DNA from 4 places in the Peribacillus sp. NPDC101481 genome. Region 2 is predicted to be linked to each of the others. Evidence: riboswitches for the same ligand, from Rfam matches in the RefSeq annotation. Region 2 holds a riboswitch; each other region holds the start of a gene.
The links. Region 2 has a riboswitch for S-adenosylmethionine ahead of ACIROD_RS00705 (YezD family protein). Riboswitches for the same ligand answer to the same signal wherever they lie in the genome.
Positions count from the first base shown of each region.

Region 1: another riboswitch for S-adenosylmethionine. It lies ahead of ACIROD_RS12450 (methionine ABC transporter ATP-binding protein); the one in region 2 lies ahead of ACIROD_RS00705 (YezD family protein).
Region 3: another riboswitch for S-adenosylmethionine. It lies ahead of ACIROD_RS21560 (5-methyltetrahydropteroyltriglutamate--homocysteine S-methyltransferase); the one in region 2 lies ahead of ACIROD_RS00705 (YezD family protein).
Region 4: another riboswitch for S-adenosylmethionine. It lies ahead of ACIROD_RS12410 (methionine biosynthesis PLP-dependent protein); the one in region 2 lies ahead of ACIROD_RS00705 (YezD family protein).

Region 1 covers NZ_JBIWNJ010000002.1:510,722-516,290, reverse strand. The annotation lists gene ACIROD_RS12470 (YheC/YheD family endospore coat-associated protein) at 1-449, shown strand, start outside; gene ACIROD_RS12465 (YheE family protein) at 513-716, shown strand; gene ACIROD_RS12460 (hypothetical protein) at 802-990, shown strand; gene ACIROD_RS12455 (MBL fold metallo-hydrolase) at 1,047-1,871, opposite strand; SAM riboswitch class I at 2,153-2,257, shown strand; gene ACIROD_RS12450 (methionine ABC transporter ATP-binding protein) at 2,326-3,342, shown strand; gene ACIROD_RS12445 (methionine ABC transporter permease) at 3,329-3,997, shown strand; gene ACIROD_RS12440 (MetQ/NlpA family ABC transporter substrate-binding protein) at 4,053-4,874, shown strand; gene ACIROD_RS12435 (NAD-dependent epimerase/dehydratase family protein) at 5,074-5,569, opposite strand, start outside.
Region 2 covers NZ_JBIWNJ010000001.1:153,128-158,696, reverse strand. The annotation lists gene pdxT (pyridoxal 5'-phosphate synthase glutaminase subunit PdxT) at 1-267, shown strand, start outside; partial or broken gene ACIROD_RS00720 (SDR family NAD(P)-dependent oxidoreductase) at 478-1,163, shown strand; gene ACIROD_RS00715 (TetR/AcrR family transcriptional regulator) at 1,338-1,925, shown strand; gene ssuE (NADPH-dependent FMN reductase) at 2,115-2,648, shown strand; SAM riboswitch class I at 2,931-3,039, shown strand; gene ACIROD_RS00705 (YezD family protein) at 3,210-3,353, shown strand; gene ACIROD_RS00700 (phosphoadenylyl-sulfate reductase) at 3,535-4,239, shown strand; gene sat (sulfate adenylyltransferase) at 4,269-5,417, shown strand; gene cysC (adenylyl-sulfate kinase) at 5,460-5,569, shown strand, end outside.
Region 3 covers NZ_JBIWNJ010000003.1:576,458-582,026, forward strand. The annotation lists gene ACIROD_RS21550 (aldehyde dehydrogenase family protein) at 1-261, opposite strand, end outside; gene ACIROD_RS21555 (LysR family transcriptional regulator) at 377-1,255, shown strand; gene ACIROD_RS21560 (5-methyltetrahydropteroyltriglutamate--homocysteine S-methyltransferase) at 1,309-2,412, opposite strand; SAM riboswitch class I at 2,496-2,597, opposite strand; gene ACIROD_RS21565 (hypothetical protein) at 2,752-3,171, shown strand; gene ACIROD_RS21570 (glycerol-3-phosphate responsive antiterminator) at 3,343-3,885, shown strand; gene ACIROD_RS21575 (MIP/aquaporin family protein) at 4,112-4,936, shown strand; gene glpK (glycerol kinase GlpK) at 4,959-5,569, shown strand, end outside.
Region 4 covers NZ_JBIWNJ010000002.1:501,552-507,120, reverse strand. The annotation lists gene fumC (class II fumarate hydratase) at 1-1,053, opposite strand, end outside; SAM riboswitch class I at 1,381-1,494, shown strand; gene ACIROD_RS12410 (methionine biosynthesis PLP-dependent protein) at 1,581-2,693, shown strand; gene metC (cystathionine beta-lyase) at 2,690-3,871, shown strand; gene ACIROD_RS12400 (type B 50S ribosomal protein L31) at 3,984-4,232, opposite strand; gene ACIROD_RS12395 (ABC transporter ATP-binding protein) at 4,368-5,569, opposite strand, start outside.

The sequences.
Region 1 (5,569 bases), on a different contig from region 2:
ATTTATTAAAAAGGAGCTACCTTGCTCAACAGGCGATCATTCCAAAAAAACTTTTTGGACACCGTTATGATTACCGGATTCTGGTCCATTATGAAAAAGGTTTTTATAAAGTGACCGGCAAAGCGGTAAGGATGTCACAAACTCAGGAAATCACTACCCACACTCCCCAAGGGGGTAAGATCTTTCCTTATCAAGACCTGCAATCAAGAAGCCTGAATCGAGAATTAGCGAAAATCGCCCAAAAAAGCGGTGAGATACTTTCAAAAAAAATCGGATTTCTCGGAGAGTTTTCCATGGATATAGGGGAAGACGAATCAGGATCGCTCTTCATATACGAGGTGAACTCAAAGCCCATGCAATTCGATGAGGAGGAAATTGAAACAAACAGGCTTTTGCATTTAAAAAATCTTTTTATTGAATTAACTTTTCCCAGCCTGACAATTAAATAGCACCTCCAGCTGCCGTTTTCCATTATAATTAAATGAGAAACTGTATATATGGAGGTAATACATATGATTACTCATTTTCAATGGACACCACTGCATAAGAATCTGCCAGGATGGAAAATTTCCTTTTATTTCAACAAGCAGGCAATCCAAGCCTTGTATCATAAAGATGGATCCATCGAGTGGACAGCCAATCCGCCTTCCGAAACAGATGAAGCCAAACTTAAAAGCATGATACATGATTTAATGATCTTCCATGTATATGAATGAACCGCCTTTACATTCATGAAATCCCTAAACAGAATAAAAAAAACTCCTTTGCCTAAACTAAAGAAAAGGCTAGGAGGGATTTATTTTGGATAAAGAAAAAATGACATTTTTGAAGGATACCGAATATGATGGCAAGGACTCCGTTTACCTTGATATCGACCGTATCATCAATGAAGGTATGGCGGGCGGAAATGTGTATGAAGTCGCTAACCTTCAGAACATCGAAGAAGCACATGATTTTTATGATGAAACAGATCCCAATATCAATAAATGAATTATGTGGGCTCTCCTATGGAGAGCTCTCCTTTATATCAGTCAGACCGTTAACATTCAAATTGTTCGATTCTCCCTGGCACTCAAAATATTTTCGTTTAATATCGATGTAATGATATGCTCTGAATCCCATTCATGCCCAGATATCTCGATAAGAGGATAGCGATTCGGTAAAACGACCTGCTGGATTTCATGAACGGTCAGCCCTTGAGAATGCAGGCGTAAAATTTCACCTTGGAGGTTTTCCAAATAATCCAACTTTTTCCTGAACATTTCCTTTCCATCAGGGACATGCCCAGCATGGCAGCAAAACACTTCCCCGAAGTCATATTGAAGTAATCTTTTTATGGAATCAATGATGACCGGGATAGACTCTTCCCGTAAGACAAGCTTTGTCTTTGGTGTTACGAAAAGGTCTCCTGAAAAGAGCACTCCATTACTGTTATTCAAATACACCATATGGTCCTTCGCATGGCCGGGGGTAAAAATCGGCTCCCACGTTTGGGTGCGTGAATGAATGGCCTCCCCTAGCGGCTCAGCTTTAAAGGCGTCTCTCTTTCCCCAGAAAATTTTGCGATATTCAGGATATACAGCATCCCTTGCACAAACCTCAACCGACATCGGGTGAATGAAAAGCGGGACCTTTTTATGTTCCTGTATCCAGGCAGCGCCCCCCGTATGGTCTTCATGATAGTGAGTCAAGGCCACTGAGTCGAAGTCTGCGGACTCATAGAACGGAATAAGCTCTTTCAATAAAATTTCTGCTCCAGTATCTATCAATAGGCCATCCGTTAAAAAAACATTAACACTCATTCCCGCCTTGTTCCCGCCAGGAGTCCCGTGCACACAAACCACATCATTTATCGTCTTAATCTCTCTCATTCAATTTCCTCCCCATCATTGTACAAAAATAGTTTCATCTTCCTTTTTTTAACTTTACTATAATAAATGTAGTACCACTTTACCTTTTTGACAAGGAAATACTGGAATAATTAACCTGGATGAAAATGCTGGATTCTTGTATAATAGCCCTTTTTTAACGGACCTTACAAGACTTTAATAATAAAAATCACCCCAAAAACTTCAGAAACGATTGACATTGTCGGATTTTACAAATAATATAGATTATATTAAAAAACTTGAAATATTCTAAAATAATAATTTACTTATCAAGAGTGACGGAGGGATCAGGCCCTGTGATGTCCGGCAACCGCCCTTAGGGAACGGTGCCACTTCCTGCAGAATGATTGCATTCTGAAAGATAAGACGAGATATAATTTCGCTGCCTCTTTCTGAATGATAGGGGCAGTTTTTTAATGTTTAAGGGGGAAAGCTCATGATTGAAATCCGTTCAGTCCGAAAGGAATACGTCTCGAAGAAAAACCGAGTTATCGGAGTGGATAACGTATCCTTAACCATTCAAACTGGCGAAGTGTATGGAATTGTCGGCTACAGTGGAGCTGGAAAAAGCTCATTACTCCGCTGCTTGAATTTGCTTGAACGTCCGACAAGTGGAAATATCATCATCGACGGCATTGATTTAACCTCTTTATCAAGTAAAGAGCTTCGTAAACAACGTCAAAAAATCGGAATGATATTCCAACACTTTTCACTGGTCAGTTCAAAAACCGTTTATGAAAATGTCGCTTTCGCCTTAAAGGCCGCGCATCGATCGAAGGATGCAATCAGGTTACGTGTATTGGAATTGTTGGAAATCGTAGGGCTCAGCGATAAGAAAGATGTCTATCCGGCGCAGCTTAGCGGTGGACAGAAGCAACGGGTAGGCATAGCCCGTGCCTTAGCAAATGACCCCACTGTACTATTATGTGATGAAGCGACTTCAGCACTTGATCCAACAACTACAAAAGCGATTTTACAATTATTGAAAAAGATAAGCAGTAAGCTTGGCATCACCATCGTGTTGATTACACATGAAATGGAAGTGGTCAAAGAACTATGCCACCGTGTCGCCGTCATGCAGGACGGCCGTGTAATTGAAGAAGGTCCCGTTTATGAAATATTTTCACAGCCCAAGCAGGAGTTAACGAAGCAATTCATTAGCAGTGTTCTGGATTTCGCACTCCCTCCGCACTTGATTGAAGAAAGTAAAGGTACGATCATTCAAATTCAATTCGAAGGGCAAACCGCTGGTGAGTCGATCCTTTCGGATACTCTCCAATCCCATTCAGTAAAGGGTAATATTTTACACGGTAAAATTGAGTATATCCAGGATGTCCCTTTAGGCATTTTAATCATCGAGTTAATAGGCGATGCCGCTCAAATTCATTCGGCATTGCAATATATAAAAAATCGTTCCAGTTCTGTGGAGGTGTTAAAACATGTCACTGCTTGATTCCATCGTCAATATTTTACCTGATCTTAATAAAGCCTTTCTTGAAACGATTTATATGGTCGGCGTTTCCCTTGCAGTAGCCCTGCTGATCGGTTTACCGCTTGGAGTATTGCTGTTTACCACAACAAGGAATTTATTTTTTGAAAATAGTATCGTGAATCGCTCTCTAGGATTCGCAGTCAATATTGTCCGTTCAATCCCTTTCATCATTCTCTTGGTCGCCCTCCTTCCTTTAACGGATCTTCTAACTGGATCGACGATAGGGCCGAGAGCGGCTTCTGTTTCCCTGTCGGTGTCCGCAATACCTTTTTTTGCAAGAATCGTTGAAACGGCATTACGTGAAATAGACAGAGGAGTGATTGAAGCTGCAATTGCCGTAGGAGCCACTCCATGGATGATCATTAAGGATGTACTTCTACCAGAGGCAAAACCGGGTATAATTCAAGGACTGACATTAACGACCATTTCGCTTATCGGTTACTCAGCAATGGCAGGGACAATCGGCGGAGGCGGAATTGGCGACCTGGCCATCCGGTACGGTTATTACCGTTATGACAACACAGTCATGATCACGACGATCGTCTTGCTGATCTGCCTTGTTCAAATCATTCAAATGGTTGGTGACAAGGCCTCATACATAGTTAACAAACGATAGTGATCCGTCATTTTTCAATGATTCAATACATTTCATTACTCAGGAGGAATTTCAAATGAAGAAAATAGCTTCGTTATTATCAGTCTGTGCACTTGCCCTTGGCTTGGCAGCATGCGGGAGCGATGATGCATCCCCAAAAACTGAAGACAAAAAGGAATTGAAGATCGGGGCGACTACCGGGCCCTATGCCGATATGGTTAAAGAGGCCATAAAACCAGGTCTGGAAGATCTCGGTTACAAAATAGAGATCGTCGAATTCACCGACTATATCCAGCCGAATAAGTCCCTTGGCAACCATTCGATCGACGCCAACCTCTTCCAGCATAAGGTGTACATGGATAACTTCGCTAAAGAAAATGATTTAAAGCTTTCCGACCTTATCATAGTTCCAACAGCACCAATGGGCATATATTCGAACAAGTATAAATCATTGAAAGAAATTAAAGACGGTACATCCCTTGCAGTGCCCAATGATCCGGTTAACCTCGCACGTGCACTTAAAGTGCTGGTGGATGAAGGGCTGATTGAAGTAGATCCAGATGTCGACCCTTTAAAAATATCTGAAAAGGATGTAACGAAAAATCCAAAAAACATTCAACTCAAACCATTGGAATCCGCTCAATTGCCCCGGGCAACAGACAGTGTTGACCTATCAGCGGTCCCTGGCAACTTCGCTCTTGCAGCGAAAATGGACCTACAGGATGCCATTGTTTTAGAAAAAATGCCGGATATGTATCGAAACGTTGTTACAGTGAATACAATAGATGTAGACTCCCAATTTGCAAAGGATATTAAATCAGTTGTGGAATCCGACCAGTTCGAAAAAGTCATCGATGACAAATTTGCCGGATTTGGAAAACCAGACTGGATGAATTGATCAAATAATCGTGGCCTGCTTCCCCTTATTGGGAGCAGGCCTTTCATTAAGGACAAAGTGGCAGCCGCCATGGAAAACCTTGAAATCCTCACAAACCATGCAAGCAGCTCCATGAACTAAAAAACGATGGGGTTTTTACCCCATCGTTTTTTTAATTTCCTTCACATTGTTTATTTAAAAATAATAATAAAAGAATGTTTCAACCTACTGTCTGTTTCCATAATCCTAGGAGATCACTTTCATGTTGTCTGTGAATGCCTGCTTTTCTATCGGCAGATTCCGGACGGCTCTTTTCCCAATTCCATATATCTTCGAGAGTTTCTGATAGGGGACGGAATGTTAGTCCATTATTGATGGCTTTATCGTTATCGACAGCCAAAAACCCATTCAAAGGTTCCTTTCCTCCAGGTAAAGGGAATTCTTCTGGTATCCATAAAGGCATTTCTCCCCACGGCTCTACTTTATTGTCCTTTAAAAATTTTTCAGATACCCATGTAAAATCAGCATTACTTCTTGTTACCTTTTTGCAGCCTTCAAGTAATTGCTCCATAGTCAGTGTGTAATCTGGGCCAACGGCATTATACGTACCTGTCATGCTTTTTTCTATCATTTGTATGATCCATTGGGCCAAGTCCCTTGCATCGATAACTTGGATTGTACGTCCAGGGCGTCCAGGAGCTAAAATTTCTCCCCCC
Region 2 (5,569 bases):
CAAAAGGATAGTTTCGAGGCTGAACTATCAATCAAAGGAATGGAAACTCCTTATAAGGCAGTTTTCATCCGGGCGCCATTTGCTGATGGAATTGGAGAAGGTGTAGAAGTATTGGCTGTTTATGAAGAGAATGTAGTGGCTGCGAGACAAGACCATGTCCTCGTTAGTGCGTTTCATCCAGAATTAACAGGTGATGATCGTTTTATGCAGCTTTTCATTGAAATGGTGAAGACATCCATAAGTAAGGCCGAATTGAAAACCTGTTAAAAAATGAAGCTGTCCTATTAATAGGACAGCTTTACTTTTGAAAGCTCAAAACCCTATATAAATACATATTGCTTGAATTAAATATTCTTTACTTTTGTAATTAAAAAAGGTAAGTAAACACTCACTAAATTTCGGTGTTGAAAGGGGAATGTATATGACAGCAAGAGTTGGAGTACAGGAGGAGCAAGCGGTATTGGCCGAGCCACATGTTTGAAATTCGCAGCAAAAGGGGACAAGGTCGTTGTTGCGGATTTTAATGAAGAAATGGGACAGGAAACCGTTGAACAGATAACAGCGGATGGCGGAGAGGCCATTTTTGTAAAAACGGATGTTTCTAAGCAGGAGGATGTTGAATCCTTAATCAAAAAAGCAGCGGAAAGATTCGGAAGGATCGATATCATGTTTAATAATGCCGGCATCGGTGCAGGCGGTATGATCCCCAATCAAGATATGGAGGGTTACTTCAAAACGATTGGAGTGAATCAGCACGGAGTTGCCTTTGGAATCATGGCAGCAGGACGGAAAATGAAGGAGCTAGGTAACAAGGGGGTCATTATTAATACCGCTTCTGTGTTTGGCTACTTAGCTTCCCACGGAACCTTTGCCTATCAGGCGACTAAAGGAGCTGTAAGAATTATGACACAGACCGCCGCTTTGGAATTGGGTGCTTATGGCATACGGGTAGTGGGCATTGCGCCAGGCGGGGTTGACACTCCTATCATTCAAGGCTATAAAGATATGGGAATCATCGATAAATTGAATGCAAGTCAAATGCGCGGTAAATTAATTAAGCCAGAAGCCGTTGCAAATGCCGTCTATCTATTATCGTTAGAGGAAGCAATGCGATCAATGGAAGTGTAGTCATGGTCGATGATGGCTATGCATCCTTTAAGTGATTTTCTGTAAAAGAAAACTTCGTCCCAATTTAGACGATGTTTTCTATTTATGATATATGGGAATATTGAATTCTAATGAATCAAAGGTAATATTGACCGATTGATACCATCGGGATATCATGTTAAATAGATTGGTGACACCGGTCTTATCATCATAAAAGAAGGTTGATATTTTTGAAAAAAGGGCAGCAAACGAAAGAACGAATCATAAATGTAGCCCGGACTCTTTTTGCCACTAAAGGTTTTGACATGACAAGAACGAATGAAATTGCCTCTGCATGCAATGTTTCCGAAGCTACTATTTACAAATACTTTGACAGCAAAAAAGATTTGCTATTAGCTACAATTACCCCTGATGAGAAAGAGGAAACTGAAGATGGGACTAGCCATCTATCCACGGATGATCTAGTGGAGAATCATGTTTGCACCATGATAAATAAAATTCTTGATAATAAAGAACAATTTTCGATACTATTCAGGGAAACACAATTCGATCAAGATATTTCGAAGCAATATGTAGATCAGATTTTCAAGCCGAATGCCAGGCATATTGAAATACAGAAGAGAATAGATAGTGGTGAGATACAATATATCTCTGATATTATCCTATTTAATGTAGGGATCATTTCATTCACATTGGCATTATCTACACATTATGAGATCCACCAGCAGAAAAAGGAGCCATATTTTACTTCTGAACGAATTAAGAGCATTGCTCAACTTTTGGTATATGGTATTCATGGAAAACAAAAACATACATAATGAAACGGTCATATTGAAGGGCTTTAGCATCAAGCCGCAAATATGACCGTTTTATTTTCCTTCAGAGTAGATGTCCAGAGTGTAAGATTTGACTTATATTTTTCAGACTATTACGATAAATGCATACTGTACGAAATGCTTTACGAAGATTTTATCTGGCAATCATGTAATATTGGAGGGGTATATTAAATGAGCGATATCGTAATTTTATCAGGAAGTCCGGCTATTCCGTCCAGAACGGACATTTCACTAAAACATATTCAATCATTAGTCGAAAACGAAGGATTTACTACAGCTTATTTCTCAATCACGGATTTCTCAGCAGATGATTTATTCAAAGGCAAATATAATAGCGAAGATATCTTAAAGCTTTCAGAGAAAATTCAAGCAGCTAGAGGTGTCATTATTGGTTCACCGGTTTATAAGGCTTCTTATACAGGTGTATTGAAGGCCTTGATTGATTTGCTGCCAGAAGGTGCTTTTAAGGGTAAGCCAGTACTGCCAATCATGATTGGCGGAAGTAACAGGCATCTATTGGCGATTGACTATGCACTTAAACCATTAATTTCAATATTAAAAGGCGAGCCGCTGCAGGGCATTTATTTTGTTGATAAGGAAATAGATAAACAGAATTCAGAAAAACCGATAAATGATTTGCATTTAATTGATCGGGTCCAGAGTCAAGTTCAAGAATTTGTAGAAGCGATACAGTTAAGAAATTAATGAATTCGAGTAATCCCTTCGTTTAAAAGGACTGGAATTCGAGAAATTATTTTTTCGGATAGATGACAGGCGCCAATTATAGGCTTGTTAATGAAAATAGACTCATTTTTTTGGAGGCTTTATCTAAAAAGACGAGTCTATTTTCATATTTACATGAACATAAAATCATAATCGGAATAGTGTGTATAAAAATAACAGTTCATCCATAATATTAAACCAAGTTATTTTATAAGAAAACTCCATTGACAAGGATTAAATATATGTTAATATTTAAAATAATAAAACTTATCCAGAGCGACGGAGGGAATTGGCCCTTTGAAGTCCAGCAACCTGCATGGTCGATGCAAGGTGCTACCTCCAACAAAATGTTGATCATTTTGGAAGATAAGGTAAAGATATTTACCTTGGGATCTTTCCATCATGGAAAGATTTTTGCTTTTTGGAAAGTTGTAGGCAAACCATAACAATGTAAGGTTGTTTGGAATTATATAAATCTAAGAAATTCATTTGATCAGCGGTGAAAATAAGAAATTCGCGGATTTTCTTAAAGGAGGAACAGGCTTGGATAAAGAGAATCAGCTTGAAGAAATATTTGAACGACTTCAAGAAATGCTTAATTCTATGAAATATGGGTCCATTACACTTATTGTCCAGGATGGTAAAATCATTCAAATGGAAAGAAATGAAAAATTAAGAATTAAATAAGGTATCTGCTGACTAGAAAAACTAGAGGCGGGTTTAACTGATATAAAGAGAGTATTGGTTAGATTCGTCTCTTTTTTCCTAGAGTCAAATAAACTGGAGAAGATTACAACGGGTATTGATCAACAGTTACTCTAACCTGATACAGCAAGTTTTAGAGGGGGCTACAAAGTTGGCTGCATTAATAAACTATGAAAATTTCAACACTGGGGATTTCCCTGTATTTCCCGAAGACAGTGAGACAAAAGGTGCTTTGGAAGTTCTGCAATGGGCGAATGACCATTATGGAAACGAACTGATTTATGCTTGCAGTTTTGGCATTGAAGGCATCGTGCTTACGGATTTATTGGCGAAGGTCAATCCTTCTGCCAAAATAGTTTTCCTTGATACAGATGTTCATTTTGAGGAAACTTATCAATTGATCGAGCAAGTGAAAAAGCGATATCCAAAGCTTTCGATAGAAATGAAGAAACCTGCCTTGACGCTTGAGGAACAAGCAGCGGAATATGGGGATGAATTATGGGTTAGAGATTCAAATAAGTGCTGTAACATCCGTAAAATCATTCCGCTTACCGATGTGCTTTCAACGGCAACAGCATGGCTTTCGGGACTGCGGAGGGAGCAATCCGAGACAAGGGCTTCGACCGAGTATATCAATAAGGATAATAAGTTCAAGTCAGTTAAAATATGTCCACTCATACATTGGACATGGAAAGATGTTTGGCGCTATGCCCATAAAAACGGACTTCCATATAATATCCTGCATGATAATGGATATCCGAGCATTGGATGTAAAACATGTACAGCACCAGCCTTCAATGCAGATGATTTACGCTCTGGCCGTTGGCAAGGAGCTCAAAAAACGGAATGCGGATTGCATTTATCTTAAATAAATAGAAACCATAGGGGGAAATTAGCATGACAATCAGTTTACCGCACGGAGGAACACTAATCGATCTTTGGGAACCAAATTATGATATTAGTAAAATAACAAAGTCGATCGAAATCGATGAAATTGCTTTAAGTGATCTTGAATTGATAGGCACTGGTGCCTACAGTCCAATTAAAGGATTCTTTACAAAAAGTGACTATGAGACAGTGGTCAAGGATATGAGGCTTAGCAGCGGTCATGTATGGAGCATCCCGATTACGCTGCCTTTGACCGAAGAAACTGCCGAAACCCTTACTATAGGTGAAGAAGTAACGTTGACTCATGAAGGTGAAACATACGGGGTTCTCTCCGTTTCCGATATATACACACCAGATAAGCAATTGGAAGCGACATTAGTTTATCAAACGGATGATGAGAAGCATCCAGGAGTGAAAAATTTATATAACCGCGGTGATGTATATGCCGGCGGGGAAATAAAGTTGATCAAGAGAATAGAGCGTCCGCAGTTTCAAGCTAATTATTTGGACCCGGTCGAGACAAGGAAAGCTTTTGCTGAAAAGGGCTGGGAAACGGTTGTCGGCTTCCAAACCAGGAACCCTGTTCACCGTGCACATGAATACATTCAAAAGACAGCATTGGAGATTGTCGACGGCTTATTCTTAAATCCTCTCGTAGGTGCCACTAAATCAGATGACATTCCGGCAGATGTAAGAATGGAAAGCTATAAAGTGCTGCTTGAAAAATATTATCCTAAGGATCGCGTCTCCCTTGCAGTTTTCCCTGCTGCCATGCGTTATGCAGGACCTAGAGAAGCCATTTTCCATGCCATGGTCCGTAAAAATTATGGTTGCACCCATTTTATCGTCGGACGTGATCATGCGGGTGTGGGCGATTATTATGGCACATATGATGCTCAAAAAATCTTTGGGAATTTCAACGCAGATGAGTTAGGGATCACGCTATTATTCTTTGAACATAGTTTTTATTGTAAAGAATGTGGCAATATGGCTTCCGCTAAAACTTGTCCTCATGGCAAGGAAGACCATGTCATCCTGTCTGGAACGAAAGTAAGGGAAATGCTGCGTAACGGAGAAATTCCTCCAGCTACCTTTAGCCGTAAAGAAGTCATCGAGGTATTGATCGAAGGTCTAAAAAAGAATGAAGTTTATAACTGATCGGACATAAATTGAAGGACCACATGAAGAGGGGGATTATTAATGAGTAAAAGTACGAATGTCACTTGGCATGAAACGTCATTGACCAAGGAGCTCCGCCGGAAGCAAAACGGCCATGAAAGCACAGTTCTATGGTTCACTGGTCTCTCGGG
Region 3 (5,569 bases), on a different contig from region 2:
GATTTCATTCCGGTTTTCCTGTAGGAATTCACCAACTTTAAGCAGGACCTGACGACGTTTTTCAGCTGATGTTTTTGCCCAACCTTTTTGAGCATTTTTTGCTATTTCAAATGATTCTTCGAGCTGTTTTGATGTAGCCAAGCTCACATTTGAAATCACGGCATTATTGTATGGGTTTAAAATATTATATCTGCGTTGACTTGAGCCTTCCATCCATTCCCCATTGATGAAGCTTTTGTTTAGATCCTTGAATTTCTCCATTTTGAACACCCCTTTATATTGTAAACAAATATATTTTACTGCTGTTTGTATCATATTTAAAATATCTATATAATTAAGTTTATATACGCTTTACATATATATCAGAGGTGCCAAAATGGATATTAGACAATTACGATATTTTCTTATTCTTGCAGAAGAAGGCCAAGTTTCCCGTGCAGCAAAAAAATTGAATATGTCACAGCCGCCATTAAGCCAGCAGCTCCGCCTTATGGAAGAAGAATTAGGGACTACTTTACTTGAGCGAAAAAGGAACGGTAAAAGTATGGAATTGACCGAAGCTGGGAGGGTACTTTACGAGAAGGCTAAGAATATGCTGCAATATTTCGAGGACTCTTTGCTCGAAGTGAAGGAAACGGGTGAGGGAATTAAAGGTACCCTTTCAGTAGGTTCCGTACTTGCCTATATGTCTTATTTACCTGATAAAATTAATGATTTTAAGAAAAAATATCCTTCCGTTTCCTTTAAAATTTTCGCAGGAGATCCATATGAAATAAGTAATTATTTGGAGAATCAGGATATTGAACTTGCCATTGTTCATTTACCTGTCGAGATGAAGGGTCTTTCCATTTTGAACATAGGACAAGTGCCGAATGTTTTTGTTGTACCTGAGGTTTGGGACAGTTTCACTTCAAAGAGTAGGGTTCATTTAAAGGATATTGAAAATATCCCATTGCTTTTAGTGCATAGGGAAAAAGGACAAGGGATTTACGAAGAAATTATCGAGGAATTTAAAAAGCGGGAAATACAGCCAAATATTTTATGCGAATGCCATGATGTAAATGTTCTGCTCTCTCTGGTTTCAGCTGGAGTTGGGGCGAGTATTGTTCCGAAATCAGCTGTTTCACCTCATATCATAAAAGGAGTGAAAGTGTTGGATATTATCGATTCTTCAATTCAATCGAATATAGCTTTGGTTTTTAGAGAAGATCGTTATCTTTCCAAAACGGCAAAACATTTTTTTGAGCTGTTTTGAAGAAAAGCTAGGCCTGCCTAATGCCTAGCTTTTACGTTACATTTAAAGATGAATCATTCCCATACTTCTTTTGCTACATCAACGACGAATTTCAGCTTTTCCCATTGCTGTTCTTCGGTCAGTTTGTTGCCGTGATGGGTGGAGGCGAAGCCGCATTGAGGGCTTAAGCATAATTGTTCGAGAGCAACGAAGTGCGAGGCTTCTTTAATGCGTGCCTTAACAGCTTCCTTGTCTTCGATTTCCCCATTTTTTGAAGTGACGACCCCCAGTACAACCTGTGCACCGCCATTTGGAATGTATTCCAATGGTTTGAAATCCCCTGAGCGTTGATCATCATATTCCAAGAAGAATCCATCTACTTTTTCCTTTGCCAATAAAGTTGGGGCGATACGGGCATAGCTTCCTTCAAACGCCCATGTCGACTGGTAGTTTCCGCGACATAGATGGGTAGTGACGATAAGGTCTTCTGGTTTTCCTTCCAATGCTCCATTAATTACGCGAAGTGCTAGATCAATTAATTGTTCCCTTGTATATTTTCCGTCTTTGAACTGGAAATCTGGAGCTGAAAGTCTGGCAATATATACATCATCCAATTGAAGATAACGCACACCTGCTTCATAAAAGGCTTTCAAAGCATGCTGATAGGCCTTGATGATATCATTTGCATAGTCTTCGATATCAGGGTAGATGTCTTCATTATGAATGCCTGCAGCAAATAATTGATTCGGACTGGGAATCGTTTGCTTGGCAACGGCACGTCCGTTCACGATTTTGTTCAATTCAATGAAATCACGAATGAAGGGATGTTCAGGATTGAATGAAACCTTCCCGGTATTGCGAACGTTATATCTCTCTGTTTCCACACCATCGAATGTGAGACCTTTTTCAGTAACATATCCCTCGATGCCATTTAAATGCTCGAGGAAGTCGAAGTGCCACCATGTTCGTCTGAACTCACCGTCCGTAACAGCCTCCAATCCAACTTCAATTTGTTTATCGACAATCCGATTGATTTCTTCGGTTTCAATTTCACGAAGCCGCTCTGCTGAAAGGGTACCCTCCCTAAATTGCTTTCTGGCAATATGTAAACGTTCCGGTCTTAATAAACTTCCGACGTGATCGGCCCTGAATGGTGCTTTCGTTAATGTGATTGACATGTTGCATTCCTTCTTTCCTTTTAAAAATAAAAAACCTCTTCTTAAAAAATAAGAAGAGGTGTTGGCAACAAAGCTATATACTCTTCTTATCTTCAAGTTTTTAAACTTCTGGAATTAGCACAGTACATGAATAGTCTGTTGCTGAGGCATCAAAGGGCCAGTCCCTCCACCTCTCTGGATAAGAGTGTCTATTAAATTAACTATGACTATACAGGTAGTTTTTATAAAGGTCAAGCGCTGGAGGTTGAATATTTCGAATATACCGTTTATTAATCGGACTGAAATGTTAACGGCATCAGGGAATCCGGCATATGCTTTGAGTGGGGAGGGAATGCAAGGATGAGTCCATTCAAAAGTGGCATACCGATAACGGTAACTGAAGCTATGATAGAGAGAATCATAAAAATGAAATCATCTTGTCAGGATATTAAAGTCGAGATTACGCCAAAGCATATTGTGCTTTCCGGAACGATGGAAGTGAAAAAAATGATGTTTAAGAGTAACGTAGCTTTCCGGATTACATTAAAACCGGTTCATGTGGAAAAAAGAACGATTTCATTTGAATTAGTGGAAATGGAACCAGTTGACAGGAATTTCATCAACCAAAGGATATTTAACAGACCGCCATTTTTTGAATTTGAAAAAAGAACGATCAAAATGAATGTTAATGCTTGGAACATCGTGAGAAAAATTCCGGTGGGCACAATTAAATCGTATGAACTTGTCGAAGGTGCATTGATAATGAAACTTTCTTTATGAGTTAAGGGATATTTTACATACAACCTTATCCGCAATCTATAAAGGGAGTGCCAGGTATGTTAGTGTTATTGTGAGATTGTCATGAAAAAAATGTGATTGATAAATCAAGCTCTTTAAAATATACTAAATAACTTGAAGTTTTGAGTTTTTCTGGGAATGAGGAGGATAATGATGGATCAAAAGATTTTGCCTGCTTCAGCAAGCATGAAGGATTTTGAAAGATTTCTAGAAAGTTCCTATGAAATAGGTGTGTTTCTTGATTTGCATATATCACAATTGAAAAATGTAAGTATGATGGCAAAACAACATAATAAGAAAATGATTTATCATGTCGATTTGATCCATGGCATAAGAAGTGATGAGTACGCGACAGAATTCATTTGTCAGGAATATAATCCCTATGGGCTGATTTCGACTAAATCAAGCGTTATATTGAAGGCGAAGCAAAAGGGGGTCATTGCCATCCAGCGAATCTTTTTAATAGACTCACATGCGCTTGAGAAAAGTTATAAGCTGGTGCAGAAAACCAAGCCGGATTATATCGAAGTATTGCCGGGCGCCATGCCATGGATGATAAAAGAAGTGAAGGAACGATTGCAGACACCGATTTTTGCAGGCGGCCTCATACGTACTTCGGATGAAGTCCTGAATGCCCTTGATGCTGGAGCTTCGTCGATCACCACATCCAAAACTGAATTATGGGATATCGTCTAATAGGGGAAAATTGAAAAAAATTACAGAAAAATAGATTAATTTTTCACAAAATATTGACAGCGTTTTCATAACCTAGTATATTTTACAGTACAAGTTAATATATGTGACGGAGACTAGGAGATTCACAACAGATCTATTCATAATTTATTTATGAAGATAGTTCTGCTGTGGATCTCCTTTTATTTGTTGGCAAGGTTTAATAATTTAACAGGGGAGGGGTTTTATCATGACTCCATTTTGGGGAGAAGTGTTAGGCACGATGATATTAGTTGTATTCGGAGCAGGTATTGGGGCTGGTTCATCCTTAAAGGGTTCCTATGCAAAGGATGCCGGATGGATTGTTGTCACGATTGCGTGGGGGTTGGCCGTTACCATGGGGGTTTTTGCAGTAGGGTCCATAAGCGGGGCACATTTAAACCCGGCGGTCACAGTAGGTTTTGCCATTATTGGAGAATTTCCTTGGAGTGATGTGCCCGGTTACATCGTTGCCCAAATGATTGGCGCAATCCTGGGCGCGACTCTAGTATTCCTGCACTATTTGCCACACTGGAAAGCTACGGATGATCCAGGAGCGAAGCTTGGTGTGTTCGCGACTTCACCTGCGATCCCGCACACATGTTCAAATCTATTAAGTGAGATGATTGGAACTTTCATCCTTGTTCTTGGATTATTATTTATAGGTGCCAATGATTTTACAGAGGGCCTAAACCCATTTGCAGTCGGGTTATTGATTGTCGTGATTGGGATGTCTCTTGGCGGAACGACAGGATACGCCATTAACCCGGCCCGCGATCTGGGGCCGCGCATCGCTCACTTTTTGCTGCCGATACCCGGTAAAGGCAATTCCAATTGGGGCTATTCATGGATTCCGGTCATTGGACCGATTGTAGGGGGTTCACTTGGTGCCGTTTGTTATAAAGCATTCTTTATGGGGGAAATAACAGCAGGATTTTGGTCTGTTTTGGGTGCAAGCCTGGTACTATTGATATTAGCCTATGCTTTTGGTAAAAAACAGTCACATGAATTGGAAAGCAGAAATATCGCCAGTTAAATTAAAAGGAGGGGCATACACAATGGAAAAATACATTTTATCATTAGATCAGGGAACAACTAGTTCGCGGGCGATTTTATTTAACGAAAAGGGGGAAATCGTCCATTCCTCCCAAAAGGAATTCACGCAGCATTTCCCTAAACCAGGCTGGGTCGAGCATAACGCCAATGAGATTTGGGGATCGATCTTGGCGGTGATTGCCGGTGTACTATCTGAATCCGGTGTAAAGCCAGAGCAAATTGCCGGTATCGGGATTACTAATCAGCGTGAAACGTCAGTCGTTTGGGATAAGGAAACAGGTAACCCTGTTTATAATGCGATTGTATGGCAGTCCAGGCAAACAAGTGAAATCTGTGATGATTTGAAGGAAAAGGGACTTAATGATCTATTCCGGGATAAAACGGGATTGTTGATAGATGCCTATTTTTCCGGAACGAAAGTGAAATGGATCCTTGATAATGTAGAAGGGGCACGACAAAAGGCGGATGAAGGAAAGCTGTTATTCGGTACCATCGATACTTGGCTGATCTGGAAGCTATCAGGAGGCAAGGCTCATGTAACGGACTATTCCAATGCATCCCGGACATTGATGTACAATATCCATGAACTGAAATGGGATGAAGAACTGCTCGA
Region 4 (5,569 bases), on a different contig from region 2:
TTGACTTGCTGCAAAGCCAATTGTAGCATCGTTACCAACGATTTGTGTTGCAATCATGGTAAGCGCTTCACTTTGTGTTGGATTGACTTTACCTGGCATGATGGAGCTGCCCGGTTCGTTTTCCGGAATGGCTATTTCGCCGATTCCGCTTCTTGGTCCACTTGCAAGCCATCTGACATCGTTCGCAATTTTCATTAAATCCGCCGCCAATGCTTTCAAAGCACCGTGTGCGTAGACTATTTCGTTATGGCTAGTCAATGCATGGAACTTATTATCAGATGTGACAAAAGGGTATCCTGTATCTGCTGCAATTTGTTTGGCAGAGAGTCCCGGGAATTCTTTTTTTGTATTGATTCCGGTTCCTACAGCCGTTCCGCCTAGAGCAAGGTTCAATAATTTTTGGCTGCTTTCTTCAATCATCGCTAGATCTTTATCGAGCATCGCTTTCCAACCGGAAATTTCTTGTCCTAATGTTAATGGAGTAGCATCTTGAAGATGTGTCCGGCCAATTTTCACGACATCCCAAAATTCTTTTTCTTTTGTATCGAATGTATCACGAAGGGCTTTGATGGCAGGGACCAATTTTTCAGCGACTTCCATAAAGGCTGCAATATGCATGGCGGTCGGGAAAGTATCATTTGAGCTTTGCGCCTTGTTAACATCATCATTCGGGTGAAGGGTTTCAGATTCACCATTTTCTTTTAACCATTCATTCCCTTTGTTAGCGACCACTTCGTTCACGTTCATATTACTTTGCGTGCCGCTTCCCGTTTGCCAAACTACAAGCGGGAAATGTTCATCAAGCGTACCTTCAAGGATTTCCCCGCAAATCTTGACGATGGCATTCTTTTTAACTTCGGAAAGATCACCAAGATCATAGTTCACCTTTGCCGCAGCTTGTTTAACGTATGCAAATGCACGAACTAATTCAATCGGCATTTTTTCGTTACCTATTTTGAAATTGTTACGGCTTCTCTCAGTTTGTGCTCCCCAATATTTATCAGCAGGAACTTTCACTTCACCCATCGTATCTCGTTCGATTCTGTATTCCATGTGTTCTCCTCCTATGTTTGCACTATTCATTGAACACCTTTTGCATATGAAATGAATAATGTCGGATTATTCTTCTCTCCATACATTGTACAAACTTTATTATTTTAAAGCAAAAATATCCCGCTGACCCTTTCCATTTTTTCTGAAAAATCCAAGTTCCATTCATGTTTATATGAAAATTCAATTATTCTTTTTAGACACATAAAGTGTAGACACCGCTAGGCTCCAATTGACCTGGTCATGAACATCAAAGCATTATCACTCCCAAAATGTCCTTGACAGCATTTTGTATATATAGTAAATTCAAAAGAAATTGAATAATCTAAACTCTTATCGAGAGAGGTAGAGGGAATGGCCCGATGACACCTCAGCAACCTTCATTTGTTTCAAACCAATGAAAAGGTGCTAATTCCACAAGTTTGTGAACTTGGAAGATAAGAAGAATGACTCGTCCCTACTTAATCAAAGTCTTCTTCTTAAAGAAGACTTTTTTTTATTTTATATAACTCAAAGGAGCAGTGAAAACCATGTACAAATCTGAAACATATCTTGCTCAATTAGGAAATCGCAGCGAAACGGCGACAGGAACAGTCAATCCGCCGGTATACTTTTCAACAGCTTTTCGTCACGAAGGAATTGGCCAATCGACGGGATTCGACTACACAAGGACTGGTAACCCTACACGCCAGCTATTGGAGCGATCCATCGCCGATCTGGAAAAAGGAGACCAAGGTTATGCCTGCAGTTCAGGAATGGCCGCCATCTCCACTATTCTCGCCCTTTTTAAATCCGGGGATGCATGGATTGTCAGCGAAGATCTTTATGGCGGTACATATCGTCTGTTAGAACAAGGTTTTAAAAAATGGGGATTGCAGTGTGACTATGTAAACACTTGTTGTTTGGAGGATATCGAAAAAGCCATCACTCCTCACACGAAAGCCATCTTCATCGAAACTCCCACTAACCCCCTTATGCAGCAAACGGACATTAGCGCCGTTGCGGCATTGGCCAAACGATATAATTTATTGTTAATCGTTGATAACACTTTTTACACGCCTCTTATTCAACAACCCATCGTGCTTGGAGCGGATATTGTGATTCATAGTGCAACCAAGTATCTCGGTGGTCATAATGATGTGCTCGCGGGACTGATCGTTGCTAGCGGCGCTGAATTATGTGATGCACTTGCCTTCCATCATAATGGTACTGGAGCTGTCTTGAGCCCATTTGATTCTTGGCTGTTGATGCGCGGAATGAAAACCCTGGCATTACGGATGGAGCGTCATGAAAAGAATGCCAAGATACTTGTAGATTACTTATCGGAGCATGATTGTGTCACTGATGTATTGTATCCCGGCAGAGGCGGCATGATTTCTTTCCGCATCATTGATGAAGCGGCGGTCAACCCATTTTTACAATCGCTCTCATTAATTTCCTTTGCAGAAAGCCTTGGAGGGGTTGAAAGCTTCATCACCTATCCTGCCACACAAACACATGCCGATATACCGCTTGAAGTCAGAACGGCAAATGGGGTTTGTAATCGCCTGCTTCGCTTCTCCGTTGGCATCGAGGATAGCGATGATTTGATTGGCGACCTGCAGCAAGCATTCGCACATGTAAAAAGGGAGGCACTACGATGACAGGTCATGATTTTAGCTTTGAAACGAAATTACTTCATAATCAACATAAATTCGATCCGGCAACGGGCGGTGTGAGCGTCCCCATTCAGCATGCATCGACGTTCCATCAATCGGATATCGATCAATTCGGCAAATATGACTACAGCAGAAGCGGGAACCCAACTCGCGAGGCACTTGAAGATATCATTGCCGATTTAGAGGAAGGCACTCACGGCTTTGCCTTTTCATCAGGTATGGCTGCCATTTCAACAGCCTTCCTGCTATTGTCTGCCGGAGACCATATCGTCATTTCCGAAGATGTGTATGGCGGAACGTTCAGGATGGTCACAAGCGTATTGACCCGTTTCAATATTGAGCATACCTTCGTTGACATGACGGACCTTGAAAGCGTCAAAGCGGCCGTTCAGCCAAATACCAGGGCCATATACATTGAAACGCCTTCAAATCCGTTACTTAAAGTGACCGATATACAAGCTGTATGTGATATTGCAAAAAAAGCCGGTGCCTTAAGTTTTGTTGATAATACATTCTTGACGCCCGCATTGCAAAAACCGCTGAATCTGGGCGCTGATGTTGTCCTCCATAGCGCGACGAAGTTTTTATCCGGACATAGTGATGTGGTAGCTGGGCTTGCGGTCGTGAAAGATCCGGAATTGGCGGCAAGACTCGGTTCGCTCCAAAACTCCTTTGGAGCGGTCCTTGGTGTCCAAGATGCCTGGCTTGTAATGAGAGGTTTAAAAACCTTGTCAGTTAGAATGGAACATTCACAAAAAGGGGCAGAAAAGATTGCAGCCTACTTAAAAGATCAGCCCTTGGTGAAAAAAGTGTATTATCCCGGCCTAGCCGATCATCCACAGCACGCCATCCAGAAAGGCCAGTCACTTGGAGCAGGGGCGGTCCTATCTTTTGAATTGGAAAGTGAGGAAATCTTCCGTTCCTTCGTGAACACTGTCGAGCTCCCTGTATTTGCCGTAAGCCTGGGAGCGGTCGAATCCATATTATCCTACCCGGCCAAAATGTCTCATGCTGCCATGCCTGATGATGAAAGGGAAAAGCGGGGCATCACGAACAGCTTGCTCCGCCTCTCTGTCGGACTTGAAAATCCGGACGATATAATCAAGGACTTCGATGCGGCCCTCGTCAATATTGCCAAAGGGGAAGCAATTGCTGCAAAATGAATAAAGGATGGGTGCCTCATAAATTATGGGCACCTTTTTTCCTTGCATCATTATTAACTCTTTTTCTTCCCAGTCATAAAAAAAGGCCATCGATTTCCCGATGGCCTGACTCTCAATTCTTCATATTATATTTATCCAGGAAGCGATCCACCCGTCCGCCTTTTTCAGCAAACTTCTGCTTTCCTGTATAATAAGGGTGCGTATCCGAGCTGATTTCCACTTTTAATAATGGATATGTTTGTCCGTCCTCCCAAACGATCGTTTCATTGGACGTCTTCGTGGAGCCTGTCAAAAATTTATACCCACTGTTGGTATCCATGAATACCACTTGTTGATAATCGGGATGAATTTCTTGTTTCACTATTATCACCTCATCGTCAGTATAGGTATATCTTAAACGTAATGATTACTATTATCAATAATTATGCTTGAGGTACCAAAAGTCGGTACCCTCATTATAGTTTAATCTTGATGATCCACCCTTATTCAATTGTGTTCAACCAGCCATGCCTTTATGCGGACCAGCCTGCAGTTCATACATTTGATAATACTTCCCTTTTAGTTCCATTAATTCCTCATGTGTACCTTGCTCAGTAATCCGCCCTTTATCCAGTACAAGAATCTGGTCGGCATTTTTTATCGTGGAAAGTCTATGTGCAATGATGAAGGTCGTTCTCCCTTTTTTCAGCACTTCCATCCCCTCCTGGATAATTGCCTCGGTTTCGGTATCGATGCTCGCTGTCGCTTCATCCAAAATCAATATGGCCGGATTGAATGCAAGAGCACGGGCAAAAGAGATTAGCTGCCGCTGCCCGGAAGACAGCGTTCCGCCTTTTTCAATCACGGGTTCGTCCAGCCCTAAAGGAAGATGCTTCAGCACTTTGTCCCCCCCGACATCTATTAATGATTTTTCAACCATTTCCCTTGTAATGTCTTTATGATTCAGACTGATATTGGAGGCGATGGTGCCAGTAAATAAATAGGGATCCTGAAGGACGATTCCCATATGCTCACGAAGCGTCTGATGAGGTATATCCAATATATTCGTGCCATCGATTTTAATTTGGCCTTCACTGCTGTCATAAAAGCGGAACAATAAATTCATTATGGAACTTTTTCCTGACCCGGTATGGCCAACTAAAGCGACCGTTTCCCCTTGTTTAGCGGAGAAGGAAATGTCCTTTAACACATATTCATTATCCTTATAACCAAAAGAAACATTTTCGAATTGCACGTTTCCTTTGTATCTGGATATGTTTTCATCACTGACTGCCAATCCCTGCTCATCCAATAAACTGAATGCCCGCTCCCCTGCAACAAGCGCCTGTTCAAGATTAGCGAACTGATTGACGATTCCATGAAGCGGATGAAGCAGGCGGCTGATCAAATCAACAATTGCATACATCATCCCTAAGGAAATGGCCGAACTGGCAGAAAGGGAAATCCCGCCGAAATACCAGACGAATGCCATAAGCGCCAAAACCTTAATGACCCCAATCAAGTTTCCACCCGTCAACGAATTCAAATGGAGCATTTTATTTTGATAGGAATAATGCTCCCTGTTTAGATTTTCAAAAGATTGCTTTGTCTCCTTTTCACGTCCAAATGCCTGAATGATGCTCATTCCAGAAATGGATTCATTGATCATCCCATTAATATCGCTTACCCGTTCCCGAATGATGTGATTATATTTCGAGG